3 regions of the Bradyrhizobium sp. SZCCHNR2028 genome follow, and region 1 is predicted to be linked to each of the others. Evidence: predicted binding sites of a transcription regulator. Region 1 holds the regulator's gene; each other region holds the start of a gene.
The links. The regulator PhoB, encoded in region 1, activates phosphate uptake and scavenging genes when phosphate is short. The targets are predictions, from matches to a motif close to TGTCATNNANCTGTCAT.

Region 1 (3,274 bases):
GGGTGCCGGTGCACCAGCCGCCGCTCGAGTATTGCGCGACGGTGACGACGCCGATCGACGACGCCGGCCAGGAGGTGGGATCGACGACCTCGCCGATGTGGCGATCGAGCCCGAGCAATTGCTCCGGACGCGGAGTGGCAATGCCCGCATCCGCCGATTCCGGTTTCGGCTGCCAGGACGCAATGGCGCTCTGGGCCTGGACGCGCTGCGGCTCGGTCAACCTGACCCGCTGCACGTCGCGGCCGGCCGATCGCACGCCACTACGGCCCGCCATCACCAGCCAGGCATAGCCCTGCACGACGTCCTGTTTCACACCGCGGCCGTCGAGCAGCATCAGGCCGAGCATGTATTGCGACTGGGCGAAGCCCTGCGCCGCCGCGCGGCTGAACCAGCGACTGGCTTCGCCGTAGTTCGAGGCAACACCCTCGCCATTGACGTAGGCGATGCCGAGATGATGTTGCGCGACGGCGAGCCCCCGATCGGCGGCCTTGCGGTACCAGGCCAGCGCCTCGCTCGGATTACGCGGCACGCCCCAGCCGAACGCCTGCATGAAGCCGACGTCGAACTGCGCCCGCGCATCGCCCTTGGCGGCCAGCGGCAGCAGCCGTCGCATCGCCGCCGCATGCTGCCCGTTGCCTGCCGCCGCGACCGCGTCCTCGAGCTCGGCGGCCGGGGCGCCCGCCAGGCTGCCGAGCAGCACGGCAAGAGATATGATGATGGTCTTGATCAAGGGCGTCCGCTGGGACCGAAACATCGTGACGGGCCACGAAGCAGACACGATCAAGACGGCGGCGGCGTGGCGGAAAGCGGACCGCGATCTCCTCAATCGGGCCCGCTCGCGCCTCACACCTTCTTCATCCTCACGCCCATCGCCCTTACACCTGCTCGCTCTTGGCGAAGCGATCATCGAGCGCATAACCGGCGCCGCGCACGGTGCGGATCGGGTCCTGCTCGCGGCCGGGATTGAGCAGCTTGCGCAGGCGGCCGATATGGACGTCGACGGTGCGCTCGTCGATGTAGATGTCGCGGCCCCAAACGCTGTCGAGCAGCTGTTCGCGGCTGAACACGCGGCCGGGGTGCTCGAGGAAGAATTCGAGCAGGCGGTATTCGGTCGGGCCGAGATCGATCGGCCGCCCCGAGCGCGCCACGCGGCGTTTCTCGCGGTCGAGCTCGATGTCGCCATAGGACAGCACGGTCGCCAGCCGCTCCGGGCTCGCCCGCCGCAGCAGGCCTTTCACGCGCGCCAGGAGCTCCGGCACCGAGAACGGCTTGACGATGTAGTCGTCGGCGCCGGTGGCGAGTCCGCGCACGCGCTCGCTCTCCTCGCCGCGCGCCGTCAGCATGATGATCGGCAGTTGCCGGGTCTCGGAGCGCGCGCGCAGGCGGCGGCACAGCTCGATGCCGGAGAGGCCCGGCAGCATCCAGTCGAGCACGACGAGATCCGGAACGCGCTCCTTCAGCCGCGTGTCGGCCTCGTCGCCGCGCGCCACGGTCTCGACCTCGTAGCCTTCGGCCTCGAGGTTGTAGCGCAGCAGCGTCGTCAGCGCCTCCTCGTCCTCCACCACCAGAATTCGGGCGCCCATGTCTGAACCGTCTCTCTTAGTTACCGGGAATCGTCGTCGCGAAGCTCGTCATGTCGCCCTTCGGGCGCTTGTCCATGATCTGCTGGCCTTCGATCATATAGAATACAGTCTCGGCGATGTTGGTCGCGTGATCGCCGATGCGCTCGATGTTCTTGGCGCAGAACATCAGGTGGATGCAGAACGAGATGTTGCGCGGATCCTCCATCATGTAGGTCAGGAGCTCGCGGAACAGCGAGGTGCAGATGGCGTCGACTTCCTCGTCGCCCTTCCACACCGTCATCGCCGCCGGCAGGTCATGCGCGGCATAGGCGTCCAGCACCGTCTTGACCTGCGACTGCACCAGATCGGTCATGTGCTCGAGGCCGCGGATCAGCTTCAGCGGATGGAAGTCGCTCTCCAGCGCCGCGACGCGCTTGCCGATGTTCTTGGCGAGGTCGCCGATGCGCTCCAGATCGGTCGCCACGCGCATCGCGCCGACGATCTCGCGCAGGTCGACCGCCATCGGCTGGCGACGGGCGATCGTGAGCACGGCGCGCTCCTCGATGATGCGCTGCAGCTTGTCGACCTCGGCGTCGGTGGCGACCACCTTCTGGCCGAGCGCGATGTCGCGCCGCACCAGCGCATCGACGGAATCGACGATCAGCCGCTCCGCGAGGCCGCCCATCTCCGATACCAGACGGGTGAGGTCCTGCAGATCGCTGTCGAACGCCTTGGCGGTATGTTCACTGGCCATGATGATCTCCTGAAGACAATGTCGTCGGCGTCAGCCGAACCGGCCGGTGATGTAATCCTGGGTCCGCCGATCACTCGGCGAGGTGAAGATCTTGCTGGTGTCGTCGAACTCGATCAGCTCGCCGAGATACATGAAGGCGGTCTTGTCGGAGACGCGCGCCGCCTGCTGCATGTTATGCGTCACGATGGCGATCGTATAGTTTTCGGCGAGCTCCTGGATCAGCTCCTCGACCTTGGCGGTCGAGATCGGATCGAGCGCCGAGCACGGCTCGTCGAACAAGATCACCTCCGGCCGGACCGCCACGGTGCGCGCGATGCACAGCCGCTGCTGCTGGCCGCCGGACAGCGACAGGCCCGAGGCGTTGAGCTTGTCCTTGACCTCGTTCCACAACGCGCCGCCGCGCAGCGCCTTCTCGACCCGGTCGTCCATCTCCGACTTCGAGATCTTCTCATAGAGGCGGATGCCGAAGGCGATGTTCTCGTAGATCGTCATCGGAAACGGCGTCGGCTTCTGGAACACCATGCCGACCCGGGCGCGCAGCAGATTCAGATCGAGCTTGGGATCGAGGATGTTGGTGTTGTCGAGCATCAGCTGTCCGGTCGCGCGCTGGCCCGGATAGAGATCGTACATCCGGTTGAAGATGCGCAGCAGCGTGGACTTGCCGCAGCCGGACGGGCCGATGAACGCGGTGACGCGGTTGGTGCCCAGCGACAGGTTGATGTTCTTCAGCGCGTGATGGTCGCCGTAGTAGAAGTTGAGGTTGCGCGCGGTCACCTTGGCCGGCGCATCCGGAAGCGCCTTGCCGTGAAGAGCGTGATTGGGCTGACTGACGGAGACGGACAGTTCGGTCATTTGGTGTTCCTCTCGGCGCCGAGAATGCGTGCACCGATGTTCAGGGCGAGCACGGCCAGAGTGATGAGAAGGGCTCCGCTCCAGGCCAGTTGCTTCCAGTAGGCAT
Region 2 (3,274 bases), on a different contig from region 1:
GTCGGGATCGAGATGCTCGATCACCTCGACCAATGCAGCAGCATCGACGCCGGCCCAGCGGTCGTCGCGATAGGTCAGCGAGCCGTGGAGAAGCGTGACGCGGCCTTCGGGCGGGCCGCCTGGCCATCCCAGCTTCAGTCGCCTGGACGCGCGCTCCAGCTCATGCGCGGCAGGATCGAGCCCGATCAGCCGGGTCACCCAGCGCTCACGCACGAGGAGCTGCAGCAGCTTGCCTTCGCCGCAGCCGAGGTCGGCGATGGCCTTGGCGCCGCTCGTGCGCAGCGCGTCGACGACCGCTTCCATCCGCAGGTCGTTGAGCCGGATCGGCCGTTCCAGCGTGTCCTCGGACTCGCTGCGCGCCTCCGGCTCCAGCGCGTCGTCCTGCGTCTCGGGCGCAAGGCGTTCCAAAGCCGCGCGTGCGAGTACGGCGCGGTGGCGCAGATAGCGGCGCACGATCAGCTCCCTCGCAGGATGCGCGTCGAGCCAGCCTTGGCCGCGCTTGAGCAGCTTGTCGATCTCCTCGTCGCCGACCCAATAGTGCTTGGCGTCGTCCATCACGGGGATCAGCACGTAGAGATGATTGAGGAGCGCGCTGAGCCGCGCGGTGCCGCGCAAGGTGAGCCGGACGTAGCGGCTCGACGGATCGCCTTGCGGTCCCGGGATCGTGGTGAGATCGACCTGCCAGCCGAGCGGCTCGAACAAATGCCGCAGCACGGCTTCGCCGCCGCGCAGGGGCAGGGGTGTCACAACCGCTTCGAGTGAAATGGCGCTGTCGGCGAGCTCCTGGCGCGCGCTGCTGACGCCGTTCATCGCGGTCCGGAACGCCTTGTTCAGCGCGACCGACAGGAACGACGACGCGGCATAGGGCCTGTCGTTGACATATTGGTCGAGCAGCCCGTCGCTCTGGCCTTTGCCGCGGACGAGGCCGATCGGGTCGACGTCGAGCACCAGCGCCGCCTCACAGCGGCTCTCGCGGGCCTCGGGATAGAAGATCAGCGCCTTGCCATAGGTGAGCTCGAGCTCATGCAGCCTGTCGGGATGCTTGTTGAGCAGGTAGCCGAGATCGGTGGCGGGCTGGTGGGTGGTGGCGATGGACAGAAACATGAGGTCAGATACCGGATGAGGAAACAACGATCCAGTGCTTCGAAGCCAAAGTTTGGCGGTGGCCGTTCTCGCATTCGCTTTCGCATCGGCTCTGGGAGCGCTGGACAAAAGGTGCGCCATCTCCGCAGGACGACTCTTGCGGAGAACGAGGGCAGGGACGCAATTCGGCTCGAATCGTCATGGAATTGACTTCGCATGAGCAGAGTCCTGAAAATCGCCGGGCTGCTGGTGCTGATCTGCGCCGGCTTCATGTTCTTCAACAACGCCAATCTGCAGGTGACAAAGGAGGCTGGGCGGCTGCATCTCCTGGCTCATCGAGGTGTGTCACAGCAGTTCGATCGCACCGGCCTGACGAGCGAAACCTGCACTGCGGCGCGCATGCTGCCGCCGACGCATGAGTATCTCGAGAACACCATCGCCTCCATGCGCGCCAGCTTTCTGGCCGGCGCCGATATCGTGGAATTCGACGTGCATCCGACCACCGATGGCCAGTTCGCGGTGTTCCATGACTGGACGCTCGACTGTCGCACCGATGGCAAGGGCGTCACGCGCGAGCATGCGATGACGGCGTTGCGGCAGCTCGACATCGGTTATGGCTACACCGCCGATGGCGGCCGCACCTATCCATTCCGCGGAAAGGGCGTCGGCCTGATGCCGTCGCTGGACGACGTGCTCGCGACCTTTCCGGACAAGTCGTTCCTGATCAACGTCAAGAGCAATGATCCGGCGGAAGGCCGGCTGCTTGCCGCGGCACTTGCACCGATCGACGCTGCGCAACGCGGGCGGCTGATGGTGTATGGTGGCGATGCGCCGATCGCGGCGCTCAGGGCGGCGCAGCCGGGGCTGAAGGTGATGTCGCGCGGCATGCTGAAGAGCTGCCTGCTGCGATATATCGGATATGGCTGGACGGGGCTGGTGCCGTCCGCATGCCGGAACATGATGGTGCTGGTCCCGGTCAATGTCGCGCCGTGGCTCTGGGGCTGGCCAGACCGTTTCCTCGAGCGCATGGCACAAGGAGGAAGCAGCGTCTTCGTGGTCGGTGCCTATCATGGCGAGACATTCTCCACCGGACTGGATTCGCCGGACGACATCGCCCAGTTGCCCAAGAACTTCGCTGGGGGCGTGATGACGGACGAGATCGAAACGGTGGCGCCGCTCCTGAAGCGCGCTCCGCAAGGAGATCAATCGAGCCGGCCGTAACCGCGCAGCATGGGAAGGAGACCCGGGCGCGTCTGTGACGTGTCCGGGTCCGTTGTCGTCAGTGCAGGGTGGCGCCTCGCAGCGTCTCCTCCTGCGCCGCGATCCAGGCGATCACGGCCTCGGAGAAGCCGTCGACCCGCGTCCAGGGTCCGTAACCGACCCCGTGCTGGTACGACGCCACGTTGACCATGGTCCCGCGCGCCTTGGGCGACGGCACCGCATCGTGGCTCTGCTCGTCGGTGAAGACGATCAGGCGGTCTCCCTTGCGGTCGATCTCGCCGACCGCACGGCCGAGATAGGTCCCGGAATGCGGCTGCGACCCGAGGATCGCATCGCGCAGCGCAAAGCCACGGCGCGGCGGCACCTTCACGACCTTGTCGCTGAACGTGAAGATTTCCACCTCGTCGCAGACCTCGCGGGCGAGGATCGCGAGCCCGCACGCAGCCTCCGCGCGCGTCATCTCTGACTGCGCGGACAGCTTCGCGAACATCGATCCCGAGACGTCGATCAGGAGCCGCGTGCGACCTGGCAGCCGCGCGTAGCCCTTGATCGCGCCCAGCATCGCCTGCTCGAGCTCGGGCTCGAAGTCCGGCGCATGCCGCGCCGCCGTGATGAACCGATACGGCAGGATCCTGTCCGTCCGCATCGTCTCGATCGCGGCTGCGATGGTTGCCCGCGGCACCCCGACCTCCCGCATCAGGCGCAGGTTGCGCAACAGCGCCAGCGCTCCGAGCCGCTTCTCGGCGAGCAGCCGCTCGAAGCTTGCGCGCTTGTCCGCGCCCTTCGACAGCGCGACCTCCCAGGTGTCGGGCGAGGGCAGCTCGCTTGCGGCGAGCTGCTTCCACACCGCCTCCTGGGCGGCATCCCTGGGCTTGGCGTGCACCAGGAACAGGACGTCGCGGAGCCGCACCGGTCCTTCGCGGTCATACTTCGCGAGCTGATAGGCGTCGAACTTCGTGAACGCCTTCGC
Region 3 (3,274 bases), on a different contig from region 1:
CCTGCTCGGCGGCGAGGATCGAGCGGTCGCGTGTGCTCTCGGTATGCAGCAGGAAGTCGCGCTCCTCGCGGAAGAGACGGAAGCGGTTGCGCACCTCCCAGCTGATCTGCAGCGGCGCTGCGCCGAACTGCGCGGCCGCCTCGGTGGCGGCGAGAGGGGCGAGCAGGCCGGCCAGGACGCAGGCGGCGAGCAGCGGACGAGGGGGAATTCGGGTCATGCGCAAGGATTCACGTCAGCGATGGGGCGGAAATAAGAGGACCGCACGCGAGTTCAACCGGTCGAGGATCGAACCGTCGCATCGTCCGCGAGAGAATTGCTGCTCAGCGCTGGGAGTGGCGCTTGATGCGCTGGGGAACCGCGGCAGGGGCCGTGGCGGCGGCGCGCTTGGCGGCGACCTCGTCCTCGCAGGCGGCGTTCAGCCGGCGCCGCTCCTGCCACGGCTTGACGACGTTCATCCAGAGCTCCCTGATGCCCATGATCGAGATCGCGATGGCGAAGGGGATCACGAAATAGAGCACGCGGAAGACGAGCAGGGTGGCCAAGAGCTGCTCGCGGCCGAACTGCGGCAGCGCCACCAGCATGGCGGCATCGAACACGCCGATGCTGCCAGGCGCATGGCTGGCAAAGCCGAGCAGGGTGGCGAGGATGAACACCACCGACAGCGACAGGAAGTCGATCGGAGGATCGGCGGGGACGAGCAGGTACATCGCCAGCGCGCAGAAGCCGAGGTCGACGACGCCGATCAGGATCTGCACCAGCGTGAGCTGCGCGGAAGGCAGCACCACCTTCCAGCCGTTCTGGCCGAGCTGCCGGCGGTTCTTGCCGGCGGTCAGCCAGCCGAGATAGGCGAAGATCGCGCCGAGGATGCCGATCGCGATCAACTGGTTCATCGCCGGGGGTAACTGGTCCATCGCGGTGGCGGCCGCCGGATGCAGGGTCATGCCGATGCCGAGTACGAACAGGTTGCCGAGCCAGAAGGTCAGGCCCGACAGGAAGCAGATCTTGGCGACGTCGATCGCGGACAGGCCGTAGTCCGAATAGATCCGGAACCGGATCGCGCCCCCGGTGAAGACGGTGGCGCCGATGTTGTGGCCGATCGAATAGCTGGTGAAGGCGCTCATCGCTGCGATGCGATAGGGGACGTGTTTCTTGCCAATCGTTCGCAGTGCAAAATAGTCATAGAAGGTCAGCGTGCAGAACGCGCCGATCACACACAAGGCCGCGAGCGCGATGTGACCGAGCGGGATTTCGGTGAGCGCCGTCAGGATGACGCCGGCATCGACGCCCTTGAGTGTGCGCACGAGCGTCGTGATCGCGAAGGCGATGATCGCAAGGCTCGCTGCAATCCCCAGCCGCTTCCAGCCGATCCATTTCTTGAAGCCACGCGAGAGCGTGGTCAGCAGGCGCTGCATTCATCCTCCCGGCGGGGCGGTACTAGTTCTTGGAAAAGAGGCGAAACCATTGGTCGATGGAGGCGGGCAATTCGTGACAGCCTGTTCCTTATGCTAAAATGCGCGCCTTGTGCAGTCCTTGACACAGCTCAGCTCCGACCCATGCGGCGCGGGTCTGTCACACTTCAGTCACATGGCTGGCGGCCGCCTCAGTTCGGTCCAATTGGTTACGCGCGCGGTTCACGAGCAAACCTGGCCCTCTGCGACCGGTTCCGGCCGGCAGGGCCGGTTGCGCCGGAACAACCGCCGTGGCCGTCGGTTAGCGCCCCGCGGGCACAGCGAACATGGCGACGATCGGTCGGGGAGGGATCTGCCATGTTCCCGAACCAAGAGGACATGAGGCAAATGGGACTGTTCACCAAGGACATCAAGACGATGAACGATCTGTTCGTTCATCAGCTGCAGGACATCTATTACGCCGAGAACCAGCTCGTCAAAGCGCTGCCAAAGATGGCGGACAAGGCGACGGATCGGAAGCTCAAGCAGGGCTTTCTGACCCATCTCGATGAGACGAAGACGCATGTGACGCGTCTCGAGCAGGTGTTCAAGATGCACGGCATCGCGGCCAAGGCGGTCGACTGTCCGGCGATCGACGGCATCATCGAGGAGGCCGAGGAGGTCGCCGGCGAGGTCGACGACAAGGCCGTGCTGGACGCAGCGCTGATCAACGCCGCCCAGGCGGCCGAGCACTACGAGATCACGCGCTACGGCAGCCTGATCGCCTGGGCCAAGCAGCTTGGCCGCAGCGACTGCGCCGCCGTGCTGCAGAAGACGCTCGACGAGGAGAAGGCGACCGACATGAAGCTGACCAAGCTCGCCGAGAGCGGCGTCAACCTGCGCGCCGCAAGCTGATCGCGTCACCAGTCGATGAGACAAAACGCCGCGCGGACATCCCGCGCGGCGTCGTCGCATCCGGATGCCGCGCGTCAGCTCTTACGCAACGCGAAATTGGCGCCGCAGAACGCCATCAGGGCACCGAGGCAGAGCGCGGCGAGGCCGGCCAGCACACCTGAGGCCGACGGCACCGGGCTCGGGCCGGAGATCGCCTGGCCGATGCCGGCCAGCATCAGTACGCCGACCACGACCAGGAAGTTGCGCATCCGCTGCGGGATCTCGCCCGACACCGCGCTGTGCATGATGTTGGCGATGAAATAGCCCGAGGAGAAGCCGACGGTGGCGATCAGCCACCAGGCGATCGCCGACCCGGCCGGCATGAAGGCGCCGCTCTCGGTCTGCCACAGGCCGCCGAGATCGAGCCCGTAGCGGGCGCCGAGCATGTGCACGGCCAGCGCCAGCAGCACGCCGGCGGCCATCGCTCCGGCCAGGATCAGGTGCCGCGGAAAATAGATCGTTTCGCTCATGCTCCGTTTGTAGGATAAGGCACGCGCCACGCGCAACAGGACCGATCCATTTCCCAGGACATCACCACAGAAGGCCATGACGCGATCCGCTACGCCTACAAGGCGTCGTTGATCGGCGCCGCGCAGCAGTTCGAGCTCACGGGGCAGGGCCTGTCGTGGCGGTTCGCCGGCCGCACCGGCCTGTGGCCGTACGCCGACATCGCCGCGATCCGGCTGTCCTACCGGCCGGTGTCGATGCAGGCGAAGCGTTTTCGTGCCGACATCACCCATCGCGATGGCCGCAGGCTGAGCATCATCTCGACTTCCTGGCAGACGGCGGCGTTGATGGCGCCGCAGAGCGAGGCCTATCGTGCTTTCATCCTCGGCCTGCATGCGCGGCTCGCCTCGAGCGGCAGCAACGCGCGGCTCACGGCCGGCCTCGGCCGCTTCACCTACGGCGCGGCGCTAGCCGCGATTGCGCTG

Region 2: QX121_RS23860 (glycerophosphodiester phosphodiesterase family protein) is a predicted target of PhoB. The motif match lies at 1,280-1,296, and genes of this name have one in related genera.
Region 3: QX121_RS24930 (YbhN family protein) is a predicted target of PhoB. The motif match lies at 1,568-1,584, and genes of this name have one in related genera.

What each region holds. Positions count from the first base shown of each region.
Region 1 is NZ_JAUHJF010000002.1:183,329-186,602, reverse strand. Features, by position in the region: gene QX121_RS04020 (trypsin-like serine protease) at 1-730, opposite strand, end outside; gene phoB (phosphate regulon transcriptional regulator PhoB) at 876-1,583, opposite strand; gene phoU (phosphate signaling complex protein PhoU) at 1,600-2,316, opposite strand; gene pstB (phosphate ABC transporter ATP-binding protein PstB) at 2,347-3,168, opposite strand; gene pstA (phosphate ABC transporter permease PstA) at 3,165-3,274, opposite strand, start outside.
Region 2 is NZ_JAUHJF010000017.1:53,381-56,654, forward strand. Features, by position in the region: gene QX121_RS23855 (3' terminal RNA ribose 2'-O-methyltransferase Hen1) at 1-1,104, opposite strand, end outside; gene QX121_RS23860 (glycerophosphodiester phosphodiesterase family protein) at 1,300-2,304, shown strand; gene QX121_RS23865 (TROVE domain-containing protein) at 2,363-3,274, opposite strand, start outside.
Region 3 is NZ_JAUHJF010000018.1:136,006-139,279, forward strand. Features, by position in the region: gene QX121_RS24925 (hypothetical protein) at 1-217, opposite strand, end outside; gene QX121_RS24930 (YbhN family protein) at 321-1,412, opposite strand; gene QX121_RS24935 (ferritin-like domain-containing protein) at 1,797-2,303, shown strand; gene QX121_RS24940 (hypothetical protein) at 2,378-2,812, opposite strand; gene QX121_RS24945 (hypothetical protein) at 2,921-3,274, shown strand, end outside.